Flavisolibacter tropicus: one gene and its partner. The protein of the gene in region 1 interacts with the protein of each later gene in a pairwise test. Links are inferred from orthologs where the notes say so. Each region holds a gene or a part of one and is shown on either strand. Other genes may lie near its edges. The genes, in order: gyrA and gyrB.

What was found.
Region 2: the proteins of gyrA (region 1) and gyrB interact in binary tests that used the Escherichia coli proteins (3 or more experiments, as listed by UniProt). The link is inferred for Flavisolibacter tropicus from one-to-one orthologs.

What each region holds. Positions count from the first base shown.
Region 1 is NZ_CP011390.1:685,855-689,295, forward strand. What follows is about bases 124-3,230. They hold gyrA (DNA gyrase subunit A), read right to left. Parts: upstream 2,917-3,230; coding sequence 331-2,916; downstream 124-330. Other genes in these bases: SY85_RS02790 (hypothetical protein), read right to left, coding at 124-300; SY85_RS02800 (saccharopine dehydrogenase C-terminal domain-containing protein), read left to right, coding at 3,219-3,230. Also shown: more of SY85_RS02790, read right to left, coding at 1-123; more of SY85_RS02800, read left to right, coding at 3,231-3,441. UniProt on the Escherichia coli protein: A type II topoisomerase that negatively supercoils closed circular double-stranded (ds) DNA in an ATP-dependent manner to maintain chromosomes in an underwound state.
Region 2 is NZ_CP011390.1:4,860,243-4,863,464, forward strand. The notes cover bases 245-3,132. They hold gyrB (DNA topoisomerase (ATP-hydrolyzing) subunit B), read right to left. Parts: upstream 2,742-3,132; coding sequence 747-2,741; downstream 245-746. Other genes in these bases: SY85_RS20850 (carboxypeptidase-like regulatory domain-containing protein), read right to left, coding at 245-627; SY85_RS20860 (class I SAM-dependent methyltransferase), read right to left, coding at 2,967-3,132. Outside these bases: more of SY85_RS20850, read right to left, coding at 1-244; more of SY85_RS20860, read right to left, coding at 3,133-3,222. UniProt on the Escherichia coli protein: DNA gyrase negatively supercoils closed circular double-stranded DNA in an ATP-dependent manner to maintain chromosomes in an underwound state.

The DNA of each region.
Region 1 (3,441 bases):
AGCTCTTTTGCTTTCTTCTTTTCCGCTTTCTAATTGGAAATATTTTTGGATGGCGGTTAAGGCTTCAGCCTGTAGCGTCGTATCCTGTTTTTCCTGAGCGAGGTTGTTGTAGACTTGTGCTTTAGCAAACCAATAGTCAGCGTTTGACTGATTCTTTGGGTCGTTCAATGCAGCATCTACTTTTTCTTTTGCTTCGCCGTACTTCTTTTTCCCAATTTTGTCCTGGATATCATCCAGCTTTTGAGCAAACAAGCTGCTAGTAGCTGCTACTAGTAATGCGGATAAAATGAGTTTACGCATTTGTGTTTTGTTTAGTTTGATTTTTATAGTTTAAGCATTGTTCTCTTCTTCAGATGCAGAAATTGTAGTTTCGGTTGTATCTACATTTTCAACTGCAGCTTCAGCGCCTTCTGTTTCTTCTATCATTCCAGTTTCATCTTGCACATCTATGCGTGTAATGGCAGCAATTTCATCTTTGTCATCAATGCGAATTAGTTTAACGCCCTGTGTGGCACGTCCTAATTCACGGATATCTGCAACCTTCATACGAATTGTAATACCGCTCTTACAAGTTATGATCAAGTCTTCTGATTCAGCAACATCAAGTATACCTACCAGCTTTCCTGTCTTTTCTGTAACGCTAATGGTTTTAACACCTTTTCCACCACGGTTGGTAATACGGTATTCATCAACCTGAGTACGTTTACCATAGCCTTTTTCACTAACCACCAATACCGTTCTTTCAGGCGTCGTTGGGTTAGCACAAATCATACCAACAACTTCGTCATTAGCATCATCAACTTCTATACCGCCTACTCCAATAGCTCCGCGGCCTGTAGTACGAACTTTAGATTCAGGGAATCGAATAGCTCTACCACTTCCAACGGCCATCATAATATCACAATTGCCATCAGTTAAACGAGCTTCTAAAAGCTGATCGCCTTCTACAATTGTAATAGCATTTACACCTGTTTGACGAGGACGGCTGAAATCTTCTAGAGCTGTTTTCTTGATAATACCCTTCTTGGTACAAAGTACAATATAGTGTGAGGTAACGTAGTCTGTGTCCTGAAGATCCTTGATATCGATAATTGCTCTGATTTTATCGTCCTGAGCTAATTGCAACAAATTTTGGATAGCTCTACCCTTGCTGTTCTTATCGCCTTCTGGGATCTGGTACACATTTAACCAATAACATCTACCCTTTTCAGTGAAGAATAACATGGTATGGTGGGTTGATGCCACAAAAATGTGTTCAATAAAGTCTTCGTCACGCGTACGACCGCCCATAGCCCCTCTACCTCCTCTGCGTTGTGCACGGAATTCGGTAGCTGAGGTACGTTTCATATAACCTAAGTGAGAAATGGTAATAACCACATCTTCTTCTTTGATGAGGTCTTTAATGCTCATCTCGTTATCTAGGAACGTAATATCTGTTTTACGAGCATCACCAAACTTGTCTTTTACTTCAGTCAACTCATCCTTAATGATCTGGTAACGCATTCCTTCATTAGACAGGATTTCACGCAGGTGAGCAATCAAGATCATAAGGTTATCATATTCTTCTTTGATCTTATCGCGTTCCATGCCTGTAAGACGTTGTAAACGCAATTCAAGGATCGCTTTTGCCTGAATTTCATCCAATCCCCAACCGGCATTAATCAAATTATCTTTAGCCACCTCCGGAGTAGCAGAAGCACGAATCAAAGCAATTACTTCATCCAGATGATCCAGGGCAATCAGGTAACCCTGTAAGATGTGAGCTTTCTTTTCGGCTTCTCTCAACTCAAACTTCGTACGACGTACAACTACTTCATGGCGGAACTCTACGAACTCAGAAATCAGTTCTTTTAAGTTCAATATGCGAGGACGGCCTTTAACCAGTGCTACGTTATTGATACCATAGCTGGTTTGTAGTTCTGTGTATTTGAAAAGCTGGTTGATAACCAGGTTGGCAACCGCATCTCTTTTCAGATCGATTACAATACGGGTACCTTCTTTTTTATTGGATTCGTTGTTAACGTGGGCAATTCCTTCAATCGATTTATCATTTACCAGCTGACCGATGCGATCGCAAAGTGAATCGCGGTTTACCTGGTAAGGCACTTCAGTAATGATGATCTGCTCACGACCACTTGGTTTCGTATCCACGTGAAGTTTACCGCGCAATACCACTCTACCACGACCAAAATGGAAGCCCGCTTTTACACCTTCCATACCAAAGATGGTACCTCCGGTTGGGAAGTCTGGCCCTTTGATATAGTGCATTAGTTCATCGATGGTAATTTCACGGTTGTCAATATAGGCAATACAACCATCAATTACTTCACTCAAGTTATGCGGCAGCATATTGGTAGCCATACCAACGGCAATACCGCTAGAACCATTTACCAATAATTGAGGTATGCGGGTAGGAAGAACTGTTGGTTCTTCTAATGAATCATCGAAGTTGAGCTGATAATCGATCGTATCTTTTTCAATATCCTGCAGGATGTTTTCCGCAATACGGTGCATACGGACCTCGGTATAACGCATGGCCGCCGGACCATCACCATCTTGGCTACCAAAGTTACCCTGGCCATCAACCAGTGTATAACGCATGCTCCAGTCCTGGGCCATACGTACTACAGCGTCATATACGGAGGAGTCACCATGCGGGTGGTATTTACCAAGTACATCCCCTACCAGACGAGCTGATTTTTTGTAGGGACGAGTAGGGCCCATACCCAATTCATTCATAGCGAAAAGGATACGGCGGTGTACCGGTTTTAAACCGTCGCGAACATCAGGTAAGGCACGGCCAACAATTACCGACATTGAATAGTCGATATAAGCCGTTTTCATTTGCTCCTCAATGTTGACGGGTATTATCCGGTTAAAATCGTTTGTTTCCTGCGGTTGTAATTTATCTTCCATTCAAATCAGCTTGTAGTAACAAAATTTAAGGTTGGCAAATTTACCTTTTATTCGGCTAAAAACCTTATAAAATAGCCTTTATAAGTGTTTGGTTTATAGAGATATTAGACAAATCCGTGTTAATGTTGAAAACCTGAGGAAAACATCTTTTTGAAAATAGCCTGCAATCCATTCTTTCCCCCTAATAAACCTATAAAAAACACTTGAGAATTTTGAAAAAAAGCCGCTTTTTAGAGGCGCTAAGGACGAATTAAAATGATAATCCTTTTAAAATTTTATTTTCACTTATCATTTTGAGGATTATGAAGAAAATTTTACTGTTTGGCGCTGGTAAATCTGCAACGGTTTTGATTGATTATTTATTGAAAAATGCATTGCTTGAAGACTGGACTGTTACTGTGGTAGATGCAAATTTGTCTTTGGCTCAAAGTAAAATTGGTAATGCATTGGCTGGTCAAGCATTGTCCTTTGATATCAACGATGCTGCAGAAAGAGGAACACATATTCAGCAAGCAGATATTGTAA
Region 2 (3,222 bases), 4.2 Mb from region 1 along the record:
CTTTTCCCTTGCTGCGCCACCTTTCATGGGCTCAAAAAAGGGATAGCCCTGGTAAAAAATAAACCGCTCTTTAAACTGGTAGGTAAAGTTTTCTAGTTGATACCGGATAGTATAACCTAATGCCTTATTTTCAATGATTAAGGGCTCAAGTGCAATAGCAGTGAGCACATTATCCTTTTTGGAATGCCGGAACTTAATAACATTAGTATTTTTAATAAGGCAGTTGTTAGCAAATGAAGATGTTCCTATAAAGCTCTCCAGAAAAAGACGTCCCCATTGTTCCCAGCCATCTTTTATAAAAGGTTCTACAACTACTGTTTCCAGCGCCTTTACCTTGGGTTGAAGTTTAATGGTAAGAGGTAAGGCTATTTCATTTGCTGAGATCGTTTGATTGTGCGTTTCAAAGCCAATTGAAGAAACAATCAAATCAAATTTGCCAGATGGCATCGTTAGTTCGAAATACCCTTGCCCATTGGTAGTGGTACCAACCGATGTGTTGTTCAGAAAAACACTGGCTGCAGGAACGGGCTTATTTGTTTCTTGTTCAACTACAACTCCTTTTAGAACAGTTTGTGCATAAGAGCTATAGGAGAGGGATACGAATAACAGTAAAAATAGATATTTCATATCGCGGGTTCGATAGTAGAAAATTATGCTTTTAAAGGAAGATGAGGAAATTGAAGAATTGTAAGAATTAAAAAAGGTTGCCGAAAGGCAACCTTAAACTTTTATTATATCAAAACACATTAAACGTCGATACGTGCATACTTCGCATGACTTTCAATGAAGTCACGACGAGGCGCAACTTCATCGCCCATCAACATAGAGAAGATGCGATCTGCTTCTGCAGCACTTTCTATTGTGATTTGTTTCAATGTACGTGTAGCAGGATTCATTGTTGTGTCCCATAATTGCTCCGCGTTCATTTCTCCCAAACCTTTGTATCGCTGAATATTTACGCTATCAGGATTAGCTCCACCTAATCTTTCAACGGTTTGCTTACGCTGTTCTTCGTTGTATGCATAGGCTTGCTCTTTTCCTTTTTTTACCAAGTATAAAGGTGGTTGAGCAATATAGACATATCCTTGTTCCACCATTTCCTTCATATAGCGGTAAATAAAGGTTAGAATCAAGGTTGCAATGTGGCTTCCATCCACATCGGCATCGGTCATGATAATGAGCTTGTGATAACGAAGCTTGGCTAAGTTCAGCGCTTTAGGATCGTCTGGAGTACCAACAGTTACACCAAGGGCCGTATACATGTTGCGAATCTCCTCGTTCTCGTATATCTTATGCTCCATAGCTTTTTCTACGTTCAGGATTTTACCACGTAGCGGCAAGATCGCCTGGAAGCTACGGTCGCGGCCTTGTTTGGCTGTTCCACCCGCCGAGTCACCCTCTACCAGGTATAGCTCACATTTTTCAGCATCACGTTCAGAGCAGTCGGCCAGTTTACCGGGTAAACCACCTCCGCTTAATACAGACTTACGCTGTACCAGCTCGCGGGCTTTACGTGCTGCGGCTCTGGCTTGTGCTGCCAAAATCACTTTATTGATAATGTTCTTGGCTTCCTTTGGATTTTCTTCCAGGTAAATTTCAAGCGCTCTTGAAACCGTACTATCTACTACGCCAGCTACTTCACTATTACCCAGTTTAGTCTTTGTCTGTCCTTCAAACTGAGGTTCTGGAACTTTTACAGAGATAATGGCACTCAGGCCTTCGCGGAAGTCATCACCTTCAATAGTAACCTTGGCCTTTTCAAAAAGGTTTTGCTTATCACCATAGGATTTGAACACACGTGTCAATGCACGGCGGAAGCCCGCTACGTGTGTACCTCCTTCAATGGTGTTGATATTGTTTACATAAGAGTAGATATGTTCATTATAACTATCATTATAGATAGTGGCTACTTCTACAGTTACGTTTGTTTTCTCATCACGTCCTTCTACATAAACTACATTAGGAATCAGTGATGTGCGGCCGGCATTCTTATCCAGCATTTCCACAAACTCAGTTATACCGCCTTCGCTGTAAAAGACCTGTGAATAGGTCATGCCGCTCTCTTCGTCCTTTTCACGAAGGTCATTCAATATAATGCGAATACCCCTGTTCAGGAAAGCTAGCTCACGCAAACGTCCTTCCAGGATATCTTTGGTATAAACAGTTGTAGTAAATATCGTTTCGTCTGGCCAGAAGTGTACGGTAGTACCAGTAGTTTCAGCTTCACCAATGATGCGCACAGGATACTGGGGAGCACCAATTCTATATTCTTGTTCAAAGATCTTTCCTTCACGACGTACGGTTACATGAAGCTTTGTACTTAAAGCGTTCACGCAACTTACACCCACACCGTGCAAACCACCGGATACTTTATAACTGCCTTTGTCAAATTTACCACCGGCGTGAAGTACTGTCAGTACTACTTCCAGTGCAGAGCGGCCTTCTTTGGCATGAATACCTGTTGGGATACCACGGCCATCGTCTTCAACAGAGATGGAGTTGTCTTCATGAATAGAGACTGTAATGTTCTTACAGTGTCCAGCCAAGGCTTCATCAATAGAGTTATCTACTACCTCATACACTAGGTGGTGTAAACCTTTTACCCCAATGTCGCCTATGTACATCGCCGGACGTTTACGTACGGCTTCCAAACCTTCTAATACCTGAATGCTATCCGCACCATAAGAGGGCTGAACGGCTGGGGTGGGAGTAGCTGTTGCTGTATCTAAAATATCGCTCATTTTATACGGAAATTTAAGCACCGGATAGGTGCAGGTCCATTCTGGCAAATATACCAAATAAGGGGTGTTTAGCCAAAGCAGAAGACGTTAAAATAGAACCCTTTAGCCCCCTTTTTACCCACTAGTTTTTCACGTTTTATAGAAATGCAATAATCGAGGTTGCAGATGGCCTCTTTTAGACAGGATAAGCCTTAACGGGCCAGCCTATGCTAGCTCTATTTTCTTTCATTTTTCCCCCTTGCAATAAAGTGCCTGCATAGCAAAACGGTATTCTCCATTTGTTAGGTAGGAAGATAAGGCCTTATGTAATAGCTCTCTGACTCTTTCTTTAGCCTCTCCTCGTTCTGCTAAGTAGGTGGTTAGGGGAGAGCCTTCCAAGCTGCCTATAACTACATCCTCCACTTTAGAGGCTACCGTAGTTATTTGTGCGGGTATGATTTCTATATTCTGGAATCCTGCCTCTCGCAGCGACAATGTGATT